DNA from 2 places in the Hymenobacter cellulosilyticus genome. Region 2 is predicted to be linked to the other one. Evidence: riboswitches for the same ligand, from Rfam matches in the RefSeq annotation. Region 2 holds a riboswitch; the other holds the start of a gene.
What was found. A riboswitch is a leader RNA that binds a small molecule or an ion and turns the genes downstream of it on or off. The one in region 2 is predicted to bind cobalamin.
Positions count from the first base shown of each region.

Region 1: it holds a riboswitch for cobalamin, as region 2 does, so the genes downstream of both, MUN79_RS00590 (TonB-dependent receptor) here and MUN79_RS20400 (acyl-CoA thioesterase) in region 2, are expected to answer to the same signal.

Region 1 is NZ_CP095046.1:102,352-112,571, reverse strand. Features, by position in the region: gene MUN79_RS00610 (helix-turn-helix domain-containing protein) at 1-314, opposite strand, end outside; gene MUN79_RS00605 (hypothetical protein) at 311-670, opposite strand; gene MUN79_RS00600 (hypothetical protein) at 919-1,182, shown strand; gene MUN79_RS00595 (YncE family protein) at 1,278-2,372, opposite strand; gene MUN79_RS00590 (TonB-dependent receptor) at 2,417-4,315, opposite strand; cobalamin riboswitch at 4,538-4,763, opposite strand; gene MUN79_RS00585 (DNA-3-methyladenine glycosylase) at 4,843-5,445, shown strand; gene MUN79_RS32235 (hypothetical protein) at 5,609-6,817, opposite strand; gene MUN79_RS00575 (hypothetical protein) at 6,851-7,282, opposite strand; gene MUN79_RS29755 (hypothetical protein) at 7,324-7,455, opposite strand; gene MUN79_RS00570 (DUF4397 domain-containing protein) at 7,641-8,207, shown strand; gene MUN79_RS00565 (hypothetical protein) at 8,204-8,389, shown strand; gene ahcY (adenosylhomocysteinase) at 8,515-9,834, shown strand; gene MUN79_RS00555 (hypothetical protein) at 9,874-10,220, opposite strand, start outside.
Region 2 is NZ_CP095046.1:4,139,143-4,149,362, forward strand. Features, by position in the region: gene MUN79_RS20395 (MFS transporter) at 1-938, opposite strand, end outside; cobalamin riboswitch at 1,051-1,250, shown strand; gene MUN79_RS20400 (acyl-CoA thioesterase) at 1,426-1,833, shown strand; gene MUN79_RS20405 (NAD(P)/FAD-dependent oxidoreductase) at 2,065-3,642, shown strand; gene MUN79_RS20410 (CoA-binding protein) at 3,772-4,131, shown strand; gene MUN79_RS20415 (RNA polymerase sigma factor) at 4,454-5,029, shown strand; gene MUN79_RS20420 (hypothetical protein) at 5,010-5,660, shown strand; gene MUN79_RS20425 (hypothetical protein) at 5,666-5,881, shown strand; gene MUN79_RS20430 (outer membrane beta-barrel protein) at 5,903-7,051, shown strand; gene MUN79_RS20435 (TrmH family RNA methyltransferase) at 7,135-7,878, opposite strand; gene MUN79_RS20440 (BamA/TamA family outer membrane protein) at 8,317-9,723, shown strand; gene MUN79_RS20445 (BamA/TamA family outer membrane protein) at 9,711-10,220, shown strand, end outside.

The DNA.
Region 1 (10,220 bases), 1.8 Mb from region 2:
GCCGCAAACCGTTCGGTCAGGAAGGCTGAGGTGGTCAGGGGCATGCGGGCGGTGCGCAGGTGTTCCAGGTATTCACCCAGCGCCCCTTTGATTTGCTCGGTGAGCTGGTCGGCGCGGCCCATCAGCACTTCGAAGCCGGCTTCGTGCAGAATGGGGGCCAGCACGGCCGGGTCGGCGGGCGTGGTATGGTCGAGCTGCGCCTGGCCGAGAGTCACCTCGGTAGGACGGTAGCCGGCCTGTTCGAGAAGGTGGCGCACTGCGTCGATGCAGCGAGGGCACACCATGTTCTTAATGTGGAGGAGCGTCGTTTTCACGGATGTTTTGGAGTGTTCTGCCGCGGCGCGGGCCGCGTGGGTTTCCGATTATTTACTGCAACCGAAGCCGAAGCCGGCCGGGCGCGCCGCACGGGAGCCGCGGGCTCATCCGACCATTCTTTACCAAACCAACGAGTAGCCGCCCAGTTCACGAAAGGCACAACGCCCAGGAACGTAACGGCTAAGAGCCAGAATAATACGAAAAAAGCACCAAACAATCGACCGAAGAAATGATCTGACACCCCGAAAAGGTAGGTTATCAGCAGCAGGGCCAATAAAAAACTTACGCCCGCCAGCACGCCGGCGCGGCGCAGCAGGGCAGGAGAAAAGGCAGACAGGGCGGTAAGACGATTCATAAGCTAAGCGTGGCAACAAATATACCCGGAAAGCAGTTTCGGCGCATTTGGCGGCAAGGCTCAGCTTGTCGGTTACCCTGATCTTGCGCCGGCCGCTAGCTGTCCGGGTGGCAGGCAAAGCAAATTTATTCTGGCGGTTGTTGGTCTGATTGAGGAGCTGGCTGAGGGGCCTCCGTGCTTACGCAAAAACCACGGCGGCGGTCAGCCGTAGGTAGTACTTCAGCTCTCCATCCTATTTAGCCCAACCCATGAAAACCTTTCTGCTCCGACCCCTCGCGCTGGCTTTCCTGCTGGCCACTGCTTCCCTCACGGCCTGTAACACCGGTAACGACTCGGGTGATACGAACGTAGAGCGCGGCGCCGACAAAACCAAGGACCCCGCTCCCGGCGAAAGAAGCAGCTCCAATACCAACGGCATGGCCAACGACACAGCCAAGGTCACCACTGGTAAGGACCTGTACGACCACGCCGGCGAAGCCAAAGACCGTAACAACGACGGCCTGGAAGACTAAGCCGACCTCCGCATTCATAGAAAAAGCCCTTCTGCATCGTCGCAGAAGGGCTTTTTCATTCACAAGGAATAAAGCACTAAGGATAAGTCACACGATTAATAGAACACAAAGCCGTTGGGAGCAATATTGACCTCGAATGAGTCGATGGCTGCACCCGTGCCCTGGTAGCGGATAAACTTGCCGGCCGTGGTGTAGGAAGGCGTAACGGCGGCATAGATGGTGTTGTCCTTGGGGTCAATGTCTAGGCCGCTGAAGCTGCGCCGGATCAGCGGGGTAGCGGGCAGCGTAAGGTCGGTGGTGCTCATGCGGTAGATGGCGCCCTTGTAACGGTAGAAGAGCTGGGCGCCCGTCCCGTCGATGCGCAGGCCGCTGGGGTTGTTGCTGGCAAAAGCCAGGCTCGACTGCACCGTGTTGGTCGTCGGGTTCACCTTGGTCAGGCTGCCGGGCGTCGACGACAGCACGGCGTAGGGCGGGTTGGAGTCGTACACGGTAAAGCCCGCGCCCAGCACCCAGATGGTGTTGGTTTTGTCGACTACAAGGCTGCTGGGGCCGTCGGGCACCGTGATGGTGGCTTCAACCACGTCGGTAGCCGGGTTGATAACGCTCAGGTTATTGTCGCCCGAGTTGGCCACGTACACCTTGCCGTTCACGGCCACGATTTGCTCGGGCTGCTTGCCAACGGTAATGGTCTTAACCACGGTATTAGTAGTCAAGTCCAGCACCGATACCCGGCCCGGGCTGCCGTATTTTACCCACTCGGTGATGTACGCCTTGTTGGTACCGGCCGCTACCGCGTAGCGGGGCTGCTCCAGGTTTTTGACCGTAGCTATAGTCTTAAACGTGGTCAGGTTCACTACTTCCACCTTCTTGCTGTTGTTGGCCACGATGTAGCCTTGGTTGCCTACCACCAGCATCGACTGTACCACGTCGCCCAGTTCCCGCTGGTTTACGGTCTGGAAAATGCTCTTGTCGACTACCGTCTTGCTGCCCTTGTTGAAGTAGGAAACGGCCCCGTTAGGAGTCTGAAACTTGCCTTCATTCAGTACGAAGACGTTGTTGCCATCCTTGCTGATGTTGTACAAGGGCCCGGCTTCTTCCGGATCGTCGGAGCAGCTGCCCAGGGCCAAAGCCAGGCCGCCGACGAGGGCGAAGCGGGAAAACAGAGTAGAAAAGGGTTGTGCGGAAAGCATGGGTAGGGGAAAGTGGAAAAGTGAAGAGTTATTGATTCGTTGGACTAGTGCCAGTTCACGCGCAGACTCACGCTGCCCGAGCGTAGCGGCATGGCGCGGTACTCGTAGCTCTGGTACACCAGGTTGGTTAGGTTGAAGCCCTGCACCAGCACCGTGGCCGACCAGGCCGGCGTGACCCGTACCGTGTGGCCCACCGTGGCATTGAGCAGGGTATAGCCCGGCAGTTTGTTGCTGCCCGTGGCGTCGATAAAGCGGGTGCCCGTGTACGTCAGGACCGTGGACAGCACCCAGCGCCGCCAAGCGTGGTCGGAGCTGAAGGCCGCCGCGTGCAGGGGCACGTAGGCCAGCTGCTGGTTTACCGGGTCGGGGTCGTCGTTGTAGCCCCGCACTTTCCTGGACTGGGTATAGGCGTATTCCACTCCGGCCCGCACCTGGTAGCACCGGTGCGTCCAGCGCAGGTGGGAGCCAAGCTCTACGCCCTGGGCCCGCACCTGGCGCAGGTTTTTGGGCGTGTAGCGGCCCAGGCGGTCGGGCAGCCACTGCACCCAGTTATCCACGAGTTGATGGTAACCAGTCAGCTCACTCTGTAGTGTCAGGTCTTCCCGTGGTTTCCACTCGTAGGTCAGCCCGCCCTCGTAGCCCAGCCCCGACTCCGGAGCCAGGTTTGGGTCGCCGGTGGGCCAAAACCGCTCATTGAGCGTGGGAGCCCGGTAGCTGCGCGATGCGTTGGCCTTCGCGGCCAGAGTTTGGGCATCGGTTTGCCAGAACTGCCACTCCGCACCTAGAGTAGGAGTGAGGGGCGCCCGCCGTCCCGGGAGCAAGGCCTGGCGCAGGTTAGCCGTCAGGTGCAGCCTGGGCCGCGGGTCGTAGCGCAGCAGGGCAAAGCCGGCGTAGCGGTTCTCGTCGATAGACTGTTGGTAGCCATCTACCCGCCCGCTGAAGTGCTGGGCTTCTGCACCCACGCGCAGACTGGCATTGGGTCGAAAGGTAAACGTGTGCTCCGCCTGAGCCTGGGTGGTCTGCACCCGGGAGTTGTTGGTCACGTCATCGGAGCGGTAGTTGAGCACGTCTTCAAACCAGGCTACCCGCACCCCCGACTCGTGACGAGCCGCTACGTGGTGGTAGCCGGCCAGCAGGCGGCGGCTTTGGTCGCGCTGCCGGGCATGGGTATTGGCCGAGCCCGTCGAGGGCTGAATCTGCCGGTCGGCATCGGTCAGCCAAGCGGCGGCCTGCCACTCGCTATGCTCGCCGGTGCGCAACTGGATGTCCTGAGCTAGGCTCCACTGGCGAAAAGCGGCATTTTCCTGGCGGCGGCGCACCATCCCGCTGGCCTCGCGCACCTCGTAGGAAAAATCGTTCTGGGCCGAGCGTTGGGAGGCGCTGGTCCGCACCGAAACGCGGGCATTGCTGAAGCCGCCTTCCAGACTGTTGGCCTGCAAGCCAAAGTTGCCCAGCTCGGTTTGAAACGAAGCCCGCGGGCCCGTATTCCAGCGGGCCGGTGAGGAAAGCAATACGGTGCCGCCGATGGAACTGCTGCCGTACAATGCGCTGGCCGGGCCGTGCTGCACCTGCACCTGGGTAGCGCCGCTATTAGGCAGCAACGCAAAGTCCGACTCGCCCAGGGACGGCAGGCTGATGTTGAGCCCGTTCCAGAGCACGGCTGTATGGCGGGCTGAGGTACCTCGAATTGAAATAGAGGATAACTGCCCCGGCCCGTAGTTCTTAATATATAAAGGCGTGCGGGCCGACAGCACATCAGCCACGGTGCCGCTGCGGTAGTGGGCCAGGGCCACCGAGTCGAGGGTGAGCGTGCGGCTACCGACGGCAAAGCGGCTGGGTTGCCCGGCCTGAACTCTGACCGCGGGCAGCTGCTGCACCTGCTGAATCTGCCGTGTCGAGTCGGCGGGCAGTTGCTGGGCGTGCCCTGCTATTGGCCCAGCCATGCCGGCGGCCAAAGCAAGTAGAAAAGGTGGCCCAAGCCACCGGAAACGGTAAAAACCAATCATCCGAACCAAATTTCCGGTTTAGGAAAATTCGGTTCAAAACTTCCCGCCGGCCTATTTCTGCGAAGAAAAGCCAACTAGAAGCCGAGGCTGAAAACAGGGAAATCAACGACCCGGGGCCGCCACTGTCATCATTCTCCGCCTTTCACCCGAAAGCGCTGAACACTATAATTTGTATAGGCAGGTCTCCTGGCTTGCTCCCGGTAGGCCGCCTTCCCATTTCTCGGGTCGTTTCAGCGGGTGAAACGGCCTTCGGCGAAACAGTGGCGAGAATGGGCCTACCAATACTCGAAGCGTACAGTTGCGGGGACAGCTCCGGATTTAAACCGGATTCCCTTTTCAGCCTCGCCCCAATCGGGGTCTGGCCACCTATAACGGGACAAAGATACGGCGTTTTTAGTATGCACCGCCAAACGTTCAGCTCCGTCAGCCGTTTGGGTGTCAAACTCCCTATCTGCTCACTCTATATGCCCAAGCTGCCCCTGGCCTTTTACCAGCGCCCCAACGTAGTCCAAATAGCCCGCGACCTGATCGGCAAATACCTGTTCACCACCATCGACGGCGTGCTCACCGGCGGACGAATCGTGGAGACGGAAGCCTACGCCCATATCAACGACCAGGCCTGTCATTCCCACCTGGGCCGCTACACGGCCCGCACCAAGGTAATGTACGAAGCCGGCGGCGTGGCCTACACCTACCTCATTTACGGCCGCTACGTGCTGTTCAACATCATTACCAACGAGGCCGGCAAAGCCGATGCTGTCTTAATTCGGGGCCTGGAGCCCACCGAGGGCATCCCGGAAATGCTGCTGCGCCGCGGCCTTACGGCTTCGGCCCGCAACCTGACCGGCGGCCCCGGCCTGCTTACCCAGGCTCTGGGCATTACCACCAAGCACTACGGTACCGACCTAACCGGCGACCTGATCTGGATGGAAGACCGCCAGGAGCCCGTCCACGAGGAGTTAATCGTTGCCAGCCCCCGCGTCGGTATCGACTACGCCGGCTCGGATGCCGCCTTGCCCTGGCGCTTCCGCCTCAAAGGCAGCCCCTGGACCAGTCCGGCAAAGTGAGAAGTGGTAGGCGAACGAAATAAATAGTGAGAACGTGTCATGGCGAGGCCGAAGGCCGTGGCCATCCGTCCTCTGAAATGTGCTGAGCCCTCTAAAATGAAAAGCCCTAACGCCTGAGCAGGCGTTAGGGCTTTTTGGTAAAAGGGTTAAATCGTGCTGCGTCTCACATTGACAGATGGTGCTGCCTACAGCTTTTCACAGACCAAAACCGCCAATCTGCCCTGCAGGTCCGTGGTGGCAAACATGTATAGGTTGCCACCTTCCCGGATGCCGGTACGGTGGCGAAAATCAGCCACGGTGTCGGGAAAGTTGCGGGTCGTGACGTGGGCTCGGGCTTCGGGCCGAGGTGGGCCCGCAGGGCGTCCCGGTCGTAACGCTCCGTAGCCACGATGCGGAAAATTCGGCCGGGGAAGTCGGCGCGCAGCACGTCGGACGTGTAGAGGTGGCTGTGCTGATGCAGCTTAAGCAGCTCGAAAGCCGTGCCTACGCTCTTGAAGCCTCCAGCCTTGAGCACTGCCACATTGGGTTCGTACAGGTAGCCCTGAGCTTCGGCGTAGCGGGCAATAGCGCGGGTTTCGCGGGCTTTATTCAGCCGGAATTCCTGCTGCTGCCCATTACGCAGCAAGTTCACGGTGTAGCGCTCCGGATCCACAGCCGGCTCGGGGCTCAGCTCGTAGAGCACTTCCTTGCACTCATTGTCCACGGCTACCACCCACAGGCGGCGCACTTGCTTAAGCTCCAGCAGCGCTTGCTCAATGTCCAGCATCGGCGAGGTTTTGAGCAGCACCCGGTTGCCTTTGTGCAGCAGCAGGGGCAGAATACGGAGCACGTCGGGCTCACAATCCTGCAGGCGGTAAATCTTCTTGTCGGCCGGATTGCGCCGGGCCGGGTCCAGATAAATCCAGTCGAACGTATCGGGTGTGCTCTTTAGGAAGCTCAGCGCGTCACCGGCGTGGCAGCTGATATTAGTGATGCCGAGCTGGGCCAGGTTGTATTCGACTACAGCCACCAGACCCGGGTCCCGCTCCACATAATGCACCTCCGGAATCTGCTCGGCAAAATGCGTGGCATCCACCCCGAAGCCGCCGGTTAGGTCCACCAGCCGCTGCCCGCTTACCAGGCTGGCCTTAAAAGCCGCGGTGCGGGCCGAGGAAGCCTGTTCTACCGACAAAGCCGGGGGAAATATCAGGTCGGGGTTATCGGCCCAGGCCGGCAGCTTGGTACGGGCTTTCTGGCGGGCCTGGATTTGGCGCACCAATTCCGGCACCGGCAGGCCCGGGTATCGGCGGGCCTGCAGAGCTAGTTTAGCAGGGTCATCATGCAAATGGTCGGCAACGTATTGCCGGGCCGCTGCAGGAAGCGGATAGTTCATGAAGGGGAATTACGGGAAAATAGCGCGAACGGCTTACCGCACGTTCCAGCGCAAAGCTAGCAGCGGATAGCCACTAGGCGCTGCTGCTATTCCAACAGACGACGGCGTCAGCCGGTTCAGCATGCTGCCCTGAGCCGTCGAAAGTCCGGCGTTGTGCGCCTCTACGGCCCGCTGAAACCGTTCGTTGGTGTGGCGGGTAATAAGGATGTTGGACAACAAACTTGCCGCTGCCACCCCAATAGCCACTTTCTGAGTATTCTGGAAATACTGCTGGTCGCCGTCGCCGGCCAGTACCTGCTGGCTGTAGAGCGCTACGGCACCCACAAACGTCAGCCGCTCGCCCAGGTACAGCCATTTGTGCAGGCGGTAGCTGTTCAGGCTGGCCAGAGCTTCCTCGTTGCCTTTCAGGTACGGGCGCAGACGCTGCCCGAAAAAGCCGGCATTCTTATAATCTTCCTCCCGCATGCCGTCACCGGCCTGAAAGAAGAAATTCCGCTGCGGGCCATTCAGCCCCGGGCCTGATCTTCCGGGCTGAGCCGGATGGCGGGCGGAGCGGGAGTAGGTGCCTGCTGGGCAAAACCGGCCAAAGAAGACAAAGAGAGGCCAAGCACGAAAGTAGTGCGACGAAGAGCTGACATGGAGGGTTGCAAAGGTAGAATAGGCGTGAATGCAAATATAGCGCTCTGTACAATAGCTCACTAGACCGTTGGTCGAGGAAAAAATCCTATTCGTCTAGAAAAAGTTTATTGCCCCCATCCAACAAAAGCCCTAAGTCTTACGTTCTGTCGGCAGTTGAATTTGCACCTACCTTTTTTCTCTGCTTATGAAAACCTTACTAAACATCCTGCAGCGCCGTATTTTCCTCGCAGCCGTACCCGCTGTATTGGCTTTTGCTGGCTGCGGCAAGGACGATGATTCGCCGGCTCCCGCCCCCGACCAGGGCCGAATCGTAATCGTGAATGGTGCTGCTAGCCTGAACGTACCAGTAAAAGTGCTGGCCAACGATGTCGAAAAAGCGCAGCTTTCCTACGGGCAGAGCAGTTCTTACCAGAACATCAACACGGGCGCCCAGACGTTTAAGGTAAACGTGGCCTCCTCGGGGCAGAACGTCGTTACCCAGCCGTCTTCCCTTAGCATCGAGAAGGACAAGAGCTATTCTTACTTCCTGTATACGCCCAACGCTACTACTGCCGGGGCTGGCCTGCAGGTAGTCGACGACCTGACGGCGCCGGCCACTGGCAAAGCCAAGATTCGCCTGGTAAACCTGGCTATGGCCTCGACTGGGCCGCTGCGCCTAAGCCAGCAATTGGCCGTGGGATACTCCGATATTATTCCGGACGTAACTTTCCCCGGTGCTTCCAGCTTCATTGAAATCAACGCCGGCCCTTGAATCTGGCCGTGTCGGCTGGCAACCCGAGCTTGCCTATCTATCAGGTAGGTGATGGCAGCGGCAGCGGTACCGGTACCAAAACCTACGAAGCCGGTAAAATTTACTCGGTCATCGTGCGCGGCGACGTCAACAACCTCGACCCCGAGCGCAAGCCCAAAGCTTTTTTGCTGCAGCATAACTAAGCTGAGCAGAAATCAGCTCTCAGAATCAAAAGCCCGGACCGCCATGGTCCGGGCTTTTTTGTCTTATATAAGCCCGCGAACAAAAACCGTATCTTTGTGGTTGAATCGCAAATATCTTCTGCATCATGGTTGAAACCACGACGAATACGTACGTTCCGTACAAAGTAAAGGACATGTCGCTGGCCGAATGGGGCCGCAAAGAAATCCGGTTGGCTGAGGCCGAAATGCCGGGTTTGATGTCCCTGCGTGAGGAGTTCGGTGCTTCCCAGCCGCTGAAAGGCGCGCGCATCGCCGGCTGTCTGCACATGACCATTCAAACGGCGGTTCTGATCGAAACGCTTATCGCGCTGGGTGCCGATGTTACCTGGTCGTCTTGCAATATCTTCTCTACCCAGGACCACGCCGCTGCTGCTATTGCCGCCGCTGGTATTCCGGTGTATGCCTGGAAAGGCATGAACGAAGAGGAGTTTAACTGGTGCATCGAGCAGACGCTGTACTTCGGCGAAGAGCGTCAGCCCCTGAACATGATTCTGGACGACGGCGGCGACCTGACCAACATGGTTCTGGACCGCTTCCCCGAGCTGGCCGCCGGCATTAAAGGCATTTCGGAAGAAACCACAACGGGTGTACTCCGCCTGCTGGACCGCGTGAAAAACGGTACGCTGCCCATGCCTGCTTTCAACATCAACGACTCGGTTACCAAGTCGAAGTTTGACAACAAGTACGGCTGCAAAGAGTCGGCCGTGGACGCTATCCGCCGCGCTACCGACGTGATGATGGCCGGCAAGATTGCCGTGGTGGCCGGTTACGGCGACGTAGGAAAAGGCACTGCTGCCTCCCTGCGTGGTGCCGGCGCCCGCGTTATCGTGACCGAAATTGACCCCATCTGCGCCCTGCAGGCAGCCATGGACGGCTACGCGGTGAAGAAGATGAGCAATGCCATTAAAGAGGCCGATATCGTGGTAACGGCTACCGGCAACTGCGACATCATCACCGAGGAGCACTTCCGTGCCCTGAAAGATAAGGCCATCGTCTGCAACATCGGTCACTTCGACGATGAAATCGACATGGCTTGGCTCAACAACAACTACGGCCACACCAAAGACACGGTGAAGCCACAGGTTGACCTTTACAGCATCGACGGCAAGGAAGTAATTATCCTGGCTGAAGGCCGCCTCGTAAACTTGGGCTGCGCTACGGGTCACCCTTCGTTCGTAATGTCGAACTCGTTCACGAACCAGACGCTGGCGCAGCTGGAGCTGTGGCAGAACTCGGCCGCCTACGAGAACAAGGTGTACACCCTGCCCAAGCACCTCGACGAGAAAGTAGCCCGTCTGCACCTGGCCAAAATCGGCGTGGAGCTCGACGAGCTGCAGCCCAAGCAGGCCAGCTACATCGGTGTGGAAGTACAAGGCCCGTTCAAGTCGGACCTGTACCGCTACTAAGCCCGTTTAATCCTTTATAAAAAAGCCCGCCTGTTTATTTCAGGCGGGCTTTTTTATTCTAGAATAGTAAACCAAGGAATGGACAATGCCCCGGCTGCAGCAGAACCTGAGCTTTGGTGCCGGGTTGGGCGCTTTCGTAGAAGTCTTCGGATACGGTGACGTCCTCAGCCGTGGTGCGCGGCCCCACGGGCTCACCTTTACATAATACGTAGTGGTTTTGCCCGAGCTTTTGTGCTTGTCGAGAATCTGCACATCGTAGGTAGCGCCTTGGCTTTCGTCGAAGGTGCAGTTGTAAGAAATTACGGCCGCAAAGCCATACACGGCAGCGTAGGCTATGCAGGATAGCAGTAAGGAGGCGCGGGAGTCGTTACGGGCTATAAATGGCT
Region 2 (10,220 bases):
CGCCCCACCCTATCCGACAAGGCCCCGAACAAAGGCTGCAGCACCAGGGCAATGCCCAGCGTGACAAAGGAAATCCAGGAAGCCTGGGCCTTGCTGAAGCCGGCCGTATTGACCAGGAATTTCTGGGCGTAGGTCGTAAAGGTGTAAAACACGATAGTACCGCCCAGCGTAAGACCTACCACCGTTAGAATTTCCTTGGGGTAGCGCAGGAGCAGCTCTAATTTGCCGGGCTCCTTGGCGTGAGCTTCTGGGGTTTCCTGCTGGTTTTGCACCACGAACGAGTCGGTTTCCTCCATGTGCCGCCGCAGATACAATGCCACCAAGGCCGCCGCCGCCCCGATTACAAACGGCACCCGCCAGCCCCAGCTATACATTTCGGCCTCACTAAGCCACTGCTGCAAACCCAGCTGCACCGTGAGGGCCAGCAGCTGCCCGCCCAGCAGGGTCACGTACTGGAAGCTGGAGAAAAAGCCCCGGTTCCGCTGGTCGGCCATTTCGCTCAGGTAGGTGGCCGATGTGCCGTACTCCCCGCCCACGCTCAGGCCCTGCAGCAAGCGAGCCAGCACCAGCAGCACCGGGGCGGCCACCCCGATCTGCTCAAAGCCCGGCGTGAGGGCAATCAGCAACGAGCCCCCGCACATAAGCAGCACCGACACCACCAGGGCAGCTTTGCGGCCGTGCCGGTCGGCGTAGGCCCCCATCAACCAGCCGCCCAGGGGCCGCATCAGAAAGCCCACGGCAAACACGGCGGCCGAGTTGAGCAGCTGGGCCGTCAGGTTGCCTTTGGGAAAAAAGGCCGGCGCAAAATACAGGGAGAAAGCCGAGTACACGTACCAGTCGTACCACTCCACCAGGTTGCCGATGGAGCCGCTGATAATGGATTTGATGCGGGAAGCCATGCTGCGCACGGGCGGCACGGCGGGAAGCGAAGCAGACATAGAAAGCGGGAATTCAGGCGGAAATACGGGGCAAAAACGGGCTGTGGCCGCCGCCAAGGTAGTTGGCTACAACCAAACTCCTACCTTTGCCGGCGTTGTTCTTGGTTTGATTTCAATCAGACGGCCGCAAGGTTTTCGGGTAATACCGGAATTAATAGGGAACCGGGTGCGAATCCCGGACAGACGCGCTACTGTAAGTACCAAGTTGGTTTTCACCTTACCAGAGCCCATTGGACTGGCCCGCGGGCCAGGCTGAGAAGGGCGGTGAAAACCGGTATAAGTCAGGAGACCTGCCTTGCGCCCGAGTTGATAAGGCTGCCCTCGCGCTATGGGGTCCTTGTCGGGTGCTGGTCTGTTTCGGGCTGCGGCGGGGCGTTTAGGAGTCCAGGCTGCCGGCCGGAACCGGCCTTTTCTCCCGACTTTTCCTGGTGCGCGGGTGGCCCGAAGTTGGCCGAAGGACGTTTCTTTTCCTTCTTTTCCCAGTCCTATGCTCACGCTCGATGAGAAAATTGCCCGCGCCGAAACGCGTATTTTCAAAGCGGTATTTCCCAACACCACCAACCACTACGACACGCTCTTCGGCGGCGCCACGCTCCACATGATGGACGAGGTGGCCTTCATTACGGCCACCCGCTTTTCGCGCCTCAAGATGGTAACCGTGTCCAGCGACAAAGTCGATTTCACCCACCCCATTCCCGGCGGCACGCTGGTGGAGCTCATCGGCAACGTGGTGCGCGTGGGCAATACCAGCCTGCAGGTGCGCGTGGACCTGTTTGTGGAGCAAATGTATTCCGAGGAGCGAATTAAAGCTGTGACTGGTACGTTTACCTTCGTAGCCATCGACAACGACAAGCGCCCGGTCCGTATCCTGCCCGAGGCCGTCACGGCCGAATAGACAGCTGTAAGTTTGTGTAGCCTATAATAGTCGTCATATCGAGCCACGCGAGACATCTCGCTTGGCCTAATTGAGTGAGGATTCATACAGCAGCAGGCAAGATGTCTCGCGTGGCTCGACCTGACGTTCCATTTACCACCGCATTCCTGAGCTACCGCTCCACTTGCGTATCTTTGTAGTCCAAAAATCACCTTTTGCTTAGGTCTAAAGGCTAAACACCTTTCACCCGTTATGTCCGAAAAACTAGAAATTGAGGCCCTGCTTCCCCCGGAAGTGGCCTACGACGAGTATGCGCGCTACCGCGCCCTGCTGGCCGCTGCGGGCCTGGAGCCTGGCGAGGCCGACTTCGTGCACCTGCGCAAACGCAGCATCGACGCCCGGGGCCGGCAGCCTCTGGTGCGCCTGCGGGCCGACATCTGGCGCACCGCCCCGCCCACCGACTTATTCGGTCCCTGGTTTCAGTACCCCGACGTGAGCCGGGCCCGCCGCTCCGTTATTATCGTGGGGGCCGGGCCGGCCGGCTTGTTTGCCGCCTTGCGCGCCATTGAGCTGGGCATGAAGCCCATCGTGTTGGAGCGCGGCAAGGACGTGCGAACCCGCCGCCGCGACCTGGCCGCTCTGAACAAGGAGCACGTGGTGAATCCTGACTCTAACTACTGCTTTGGCGAAGGCGGGGCTGGTACGTATTCCGACGGCAAGCTCTACACCCGCTCCACCAAGCGCGGCGACATTCAGCGCATCCTTAAGCTGCTGGTGCAGCACGGGGCCACGCCCGAAATCATGGTCGACGCCCACCCCCACATCGGCACCAACAAGTTGCCGGGCGTGGTGGCCGCCCTGCGCGAGTCTATCCGGCAGGCCGGCGGCGAAGTACGCTTCGACACCCGCGTCACCGATTTGATTCTGGATGGCAACCACCTGCGCGGCGTGGTAACGGCCGGCGGCGAGGCCCTGGAAGCCGACGCCGTGATTCTGGCCACCGGCCACTCGGCCCGGGATATTTACGAGCTGCTGCACAAGCGCGGGGTCCGCATCGAGGCCAAGCCCTTTGCCCTGGGCGTGCGCGTGGAGCACCAGCAGGAGCTTATCGACCAGGCCCAGTACCGCCGCGCCGACCGGGGCCCCTTGCCGGCGGCTTCGTACTCCTTGGTCCACCAAACCCAGTGGCAGGGCAAGCAGCGGGGCGTGTTTTCATTCTGCATGTGCCCCGGTGGGTTTATTGTGCCCGCCGCCACGGCCCCGGGCGAGGTGGTCGTAAACGGGATGAGCCCCAGCCGCCGCGACTCCCGCTTTGCCAACTCCGGCATCGTGACGGCCATTGAGCTCGAAGACATGGACCTGAAGCGCTACGGAGCCCTGGCCGGCCTGCAGCTGCAGCAGGAAATCGAGCAGCGGGCCTGCCAGTTGGCCGGCAACACCCAGTTGGCCCCGGCCCAGCGCCTGGGCGACTTCCTGAAAGGCAAAATCTCATCCGAGTTGCTCGAAACTTCCTATCAGCCCGGCCTGGTGCCGGTGAACATGGAGCAGGTGCTGGGCAAGGGCCTGGCCGCCCGGCTGCGGCAGGGCTTCGAGAACTTTGGCCGCAAGATTCCCGGCTACGCCACCAACGCGGCCCAGATTGTGGGCGTGGAAAGCCGGACTTCGGCTCCGGTGCGCATTCCGCGCGACCCGGCCACGCTGCAGCACCCCGAAACCACCGGCCTGTTTCCCTGCGGCGAAGGCGCGGGCTTTGCCGGCGGCATTGTGTCGGCGGCCATGGATGGGGAACGCTGCGCTGAGGCCGTAGCGGCGTTGGTTACGCGTTTTTAGCGGCTGTTTTTGGTTTTTTGCGGCTGGTTTTCGTTTAAGCCATAGCCCTGCTTACAAGGCGGGCTATGGCTTGGCTTCCTTAGCGTTGAATGCCAGCCAGTAACCCAAAACGATAAACGATCAACTAAGATGAAAAAGACCCTTGTTCTCGGCGCCAGCGACAATCCAGCCCGCTACTCCTACCGCGCCGTGCACCAGCTCAAGCAGCACGGCCACGAAGTAGTACCCGTCGGTATCCGCAAAGGCCAGGTCGCCGGCCTCGACATTCACACCGACCGGCCCACTGCCGGCGACGTGGACACGGTAACGCTGTATGTAGGCCCGCAAAACCAGCCCGCCTGGTACGACTACATCCTTGATCTGCAGCCCAAGCGCATCATCTTCAATCCCGGCACGGAAAACGAGGAGCTGGAGCGCATGGCCCAGGAGCGCGGCATCCGCACGGAGGAAGCCTGCACCCTGGTGATGTTGAGCATCGGCAATTATTAATGTGTGAATAGGCCGAAAGCGCCGATGCAAAAGCCGTGTCATTGCGAGGCGCAGCCGTGGCAATCCGTCCTCTGCGCAGCACCAAATGACCTTTTACCGAAAAGCCCTTTCTCGTCACAACGGGAAAGGGCTTTTCACTTAAGGACGACGCTCAGTACATTTTAAAGGATGGAAGGCTTCGTTCCAGGCAATGACAAATTGCCCGCATTATCCCAGCCGAACAATATTTTTAAATTTCTGCCTTCCCCAGGCAACCGGGCCGCAGGCTTTTGTATCTACCCCGCCAAACACCTCTCTATCGTTCGATTCTACTTCTTTTCCCGTGACTGACGCCGACCTCATAGCCGCCTGCCGCCAAGGCAGTGGCCGTGCCCAGAAACTGCTCTACGAGCGGTTTGCGGGCATGATGCTGGGCGTATGCATCCGGTATCTGCGCCGGCGCGAAGACGCCGAGGAAGCTATGCTGGGCGGGTTTGCCAAAGTGTTCCGGGCCCTGGATCAGTACCGGCATGAAGGCAGTTTTGAGGGGTGGATTCGCCGCATCATGGTAAACGAGGCCCTGGGCCAGCTGCGCCGCAAGGAACCCTTACACCTGGCCATCGACGATATGGTAACCGACGTGCCGGCCACGGCCGCCGAGGCCGAAAGCAACCTGAATGCGGCCGACCTGCTGGCCCTGCTGGCCGACTTGCCGGCTGGCTACCGCACCGTATTCAACCTTTATGCCCTGGAAGGGTATACTCACCCCGAAATTGCCGAGCTGCTGGGCATTTCCGAGGGCACTTCCAAATCGCAGCTGAGCAAGGCCCGCGCCATGCTCCAGCGCCGGTTGGCTTCGGCCAGCCTGAGCGCCTCCACCTCCTCACCGAAAGAATACTATGCAACCGGAAGATATTGATAAGCTGTTTCGCGACCAGCTTCAGCACCACGCCCCCACGCCGCCGGCCTACCTCTGGGACCAGCTGGAAGCAGAAATTGCCCCGGCCAAGAAACGCCCGGCTATGTGGCTCTACGCCGCCGTGGCCATGATTGCGCTGCTCATCGTGGCCGGTGCGTCTTGGATGCTGCGCACTTCCCAGTCGGGCACCGGCCTGGCTACGGGCACCCTGGCCACGACGACTACACCCGCCTCTTCAGCTAATTCCGCCGCAAAAACGGCTGCCGCTGACTTCGAGAAAAAATCTGCTACCACCCAGGCAACTACCCTCAGCGGGTTTTCATCTAGCGGTGTAGTAGGCCAGACAGCCACAGAAGTTGCCACCCTCAGCAAGGCTCCGGCCACGGTAACCACACCAGAGCTGCCCACAACTCGCAAGGTGAGCAGCGCGGCAGTCGGGTCGGCTGAGCCGGCTGCCGTAGCTCACACCAGTCTTCAGTCCACGAAAGCCCACCGCCCGGCGTCGGTACCCGCCCCGGCTGTGGCCCCTGCTCTGCCCGCCACCCCGACGCAACCGGAGCGCCAGCTGGCTCAGGCAGTAGCCGTGGCAGAACCTACCCCCGCCTCAGTGGCCCCACGGGCCCTATCGTAGTGGAAGTGCACCGCGGCACGGAAGCTCCGGTAGTAGCGCTGGCTGCCGCGGACGCGCCGCAGCCGTATGAGTCGGACTCACACCTCAAAAACTTGTTTCACAAAGCCAAAACCGCCGTCAAGGACGGCCGGGTGAAGCTACCCAAGGTGGAGCTCCCGGAAACGGTAACGGTGCAGGTCAACGTGTTTAATCACTCGGCCACCAAAGTCATTCAACTCTAAGATTTCTCAACTCCATAAGTCATGAAACGTTTTTCCGCTCTGTTGGCCCTGCTGCTGCTGACAGTTTTGACGGGCCCTACCCGCTCCCAAGCCGCTAATAAGCCTGCCAACGACGATACCATCGTGGTGAAACTGCCCAACCAGGCCACCATGACCCTGTATACCAAGAACAAGGAGCAGCTGCGCGAATTGCGCACCTACCGCCTCGATACGCTCATGGCCCTGCTCGACCGCTACATTCAGCAGGCTGAAGTGGCCAGCAAGAATGCCGGCAACAGCTCGGTGACCATGGAGTTCTACCCGGCCAAGGACCGCCCCGGCACCCAAGCCCCCGAACAGATCCGGGTGACGGTGCGCAACGAAGAGCCCACTACCAAAGTGGCCGTGAAGGGCTACAAGTTCGGGCAGGTGTTCAGCGTGACGGTGAAGGAAGGCAAGAACGGCAAGAACAGCGACGATGAGGTTTCTATCAGCATCGGCGACAGTGACGACCACAAATCCGACTCGCTGCGCAATGCTGAGCGGAATGCCAGAAGAGAAGAGCGGGCCAACCGGGCTGTGCATAGCAACTTCGCCATCGACCTGGGCTTGAATGCCCTGGCGAACCGCTCGGGCCTGAGCGAGGAGCAGTTTGACCTCAAGCCCACCGGCTCGCGCTACATTAGCCTGAACTGGTACTACGATATCCGGGTGGGTGGCCGCCGCAGCCCGCTGTTTCTGACCCTGGGCCCGGAGCTGGCCTTCAACAACTACATGTTTGACAACAACCGCCGCCTGTTTGCCACCGACACCCGCACTACCATCCTGCGGGAGCCCACCCTGAGCCTGGAAAAAAGCAAGCTGGCTACTACCGTTATTAACCTGCCCGTAATGGCCAAGCTCACCTTCAAGGACAAATCCGGGCGTGACGCTTTCCGGATTGGAGCCGGGGGCTTTGCCGGCTACCGCCTGGCCAGCCACACCAAAATCAAGTACGAAGACGAGGGCAACACCCGCAAAGACAAAGACCGGGGCAGCTTCAACCTGGAAGACTTCCAGTACGGCCTGCAGGGCAAAATCGGGGTGCGCGGCTTGGATCTGTTCGTGAAGTACAACTTAAACGAGCTGTTTAAGGAAAACCGGGGCCCACAGGCCCAGTCCGTCAGCTTTGGCATCTCCTTTCTGGACTAATCCTGCGCCTTGCGCACACGCAACGGGCCCGGCAGAAGCTTCTGCCGGGCCCGTTGCGTTTACTATTTTGCCTCCTGGGCGTACTACAGCGCCCGGTGGAAATTGTCGAGCAGAATGGCGGCCGATACTGCTACGTTCAGGCTTTCGGCCCCGCCGGCGCCGGGAATAAAGAGGCGCTGCGTGAGGCGGGCCAGCACCTCGGGCCGCGGCCCGTGCGACTCGCTGCCCATAATCAGCACCCCACCAGGGCGCAGGTCCAGGCGGTGCACATTGTCGCCTTCGAGGTGGGCGCCGTAGCGGGGCAAGTCGGCGGGCAGGGCGTCGAGCCACTCGGGCAGCTCCCGTTGCCACACCCGCACGCGGGTAAAGGAGCCCATGGTAGCGGCAATAGTCTTGGGCGCCCACGGGTCGGCGCAGGACTCGGAGCACACCACGCCCTGCAGTCCGTACCAGTCGGCCAGCCGAATCAGGGTGCCCAGGTTGCCCGGGTCGCGCACTTCGTCCAGGGCCAGTAGCAGCTTGTTTGGGGCGGGTTCCAGGGGCAATTCTTCCGGCAGCCGGGCAATGGCCAGGGCCGTGGTATTGTTGGCCAGCGTACCGAGTTTGGTTAATTCTTCCTCCGTGACGATTTCAACCGGTACCTTCGCGGGTAAGGACGGGATTTTTGCGGCAAACTCAGCCGTCAGGAACACCCGCTCCGTTAAGAGCCCGGAACGTAACAGCTCCACCACACTCTTGCCTCCTTCGACCAGGAAGGCCTGGTGGCGGAGCCGGTATTTCTTCAGGTGCAGCGCGTGCACGTATTTCGCTACTGCTTTTGAAACCATATTCGCTTTTTGCTAACCGCCCAGGGCGGCATATTATAGGATGGATACCCGGCGTGGTGCTGGCCAGCGTACTGCTGCTGGCGGGCTGCTCGCCGCTGCGGCTGCTGGCTCCTAACCAGAAGCTGCTGAGTCGTATCCGGCTGGAAGGCGTTAAGGAAGCCGATGCCGAGCGCATTGCGGCGCTGTATCAGCAGAAGCCCAACAGCCGCTTTCCGCTGCCAAAGCTAACAATCTACCAGCTGGGAAACCGCTTTTACAACAAGCCCCGGCTGGAAACCAAGCTCCAGCGCATCCGCACCGAGTTTGATGAGCGCATGCAGGCTGCCCGCCCCGACTCGGTGAAAGTGGGCAAACTGCTGGTGCGCCGCGAAAAGCGCACCCGTCGCCTGCAGCTAGCCCTCGACAAGGGCAACGCCATCATGCGCCTGGGGAGGCCCGGTGGTCTACGACTCCTCGCTCACGGCCCGGACGGTCGAGCAGGTTGCGACGTTCCTCAAGTCAGAGGGCTTTTTCCGCAGCCGGGTTACGGCCACCGACACTGTCGTCGACCGACGCTTTTCGCTGGGCCACCTCTTCGAAGGGCCCGACACGGTACACAACCTCCGCGTGACGGTAACCTACCGCGTAACCGAAAACCAGCCGTTTCACTACACCCAGCTCGATTACGACATTGCCGATTCGGCCGTGGCCCGGGTGGTGCTGGCCGGGCAGCCGGCCTCGCTGCTGCGCGTGAATGACCGCTACACGGAGTCCGTCATCGGGCAGGAGCGGGCCCGGCTGGAAACCCTGCTCAAAAACGCGGGCTACTTCGATTTCCGCCAGCAGTACATCACCCTGGAAGCCGACACCAGCTTTGCCCCCACTACCGTGCGGCTGCGCACCATCATTGCCAACCCCGGCCCCGGGGAGCAGCATCAGGTGTATACCGTCAGACGGGTGCGCTTTATTACCGACGCCGGCACGGTGCGCTTTGGGGTGAAGCGCGACACCTTGGTGCGCGACTCGATCTACTACCTGGCCTTTAAGCACCGCTTCAGCACCAAGATTCTGGACCGCAAGCTCACGGTACGTCCCGGTGAGCGGTACAGCCTGCAGAACACGCTGCTCACCCAGCGCCAGCTCAGCGACCTGGATATGTTCCGGTTCAACAACGTGAACTACACCAAGATCCGGCCCACTAACGGCGACAGTATTAGTAACAAGGGCCAGCTCATTGCCACGATAAACGCCTCACCCACCAAGAAGTACCAGGAAACCACCGAATTCGGCGGTACCTACGTGGCCGGCCTGCCGGGGCCTTTCATCAACTTCCGGCTCAAGGTGCGCAACATTCTGGGCGGGGCCGAGGTGCTGGAAATTGGCCTGCGCTCCGGCTTCGAAGGCCAGCTGGCCCGGGTGGCGCCCTACGGCAGCGTCCTCACCACCCAGCTCGGCGGCAACGTGAACCTGATCATCCCGCAGTTTCTGGTGCCCTGGAACACGAACCGCTTCCTGACGCGCTACAACCCCAAAACCCGTATCAGCGCCAGCTATACCTACGTGCAGCGGCCAGAGTATACGCGCACCAACCTGGAGGCCACCTACGACTACATCTGGCAGCGCTCTGCTTTTCACCAGTATGTTCTCACGCCTTTCGATTTAAGTATTATCTATACCCCTACTACTGACCCCGAATTCGATAAAGAGCTTGAACAACTGCGCGTTACCCAAGGCTCCCGCTATTCCGCAGCTTTACCAACCTTTACATTCCGAGCTTTAACTTCACCTCCCTCTACAACTCCAACGACTTCACCCAAACCCGGGATGCGCGCTACCTGCGGCTTTTTGCCGAGGTGGGCGGCCTGACCCGCTCCCTGTACCAGGACAAAATCGGCCTATCGGTGTACGACTTTGCCAAAGTCAGCGCTGATTACCGTCGTTACCACAAGCTGGGGCCCAAGTCGTTTTTCGTGTACCGCATCAATACCGGCGTGGCCCACGCGCTGACCAAAACCGACGGGCAGTACACGATTCCCTACGACAAGTATTTCTTTGCCGGCGGCAGCTCCAGCGTGCGGGCCTGGACCCCGCGCCGCCTGGGCACCGGCTCCTATACTACCTACCGGGTGAATTCCGAGGGAAAGACCGAGCGCGACTACTACCTGGAGCAACCCGGCGAGGTCCTGATTGAGGGCAACCTGGAGTATCGCTTCCCGATTTACGACTTCATCAACGGGGCTGTGTTCACCGATTTTGGCAACGTCTGGACGATGCAGGAAGAAGCCCGCGGCGACGAAACGGTCTTTCATTTCAACCGGTTCTACCGGCAGTTTGCGGTGGGCTCGGGCATTGGCATCCGCTTC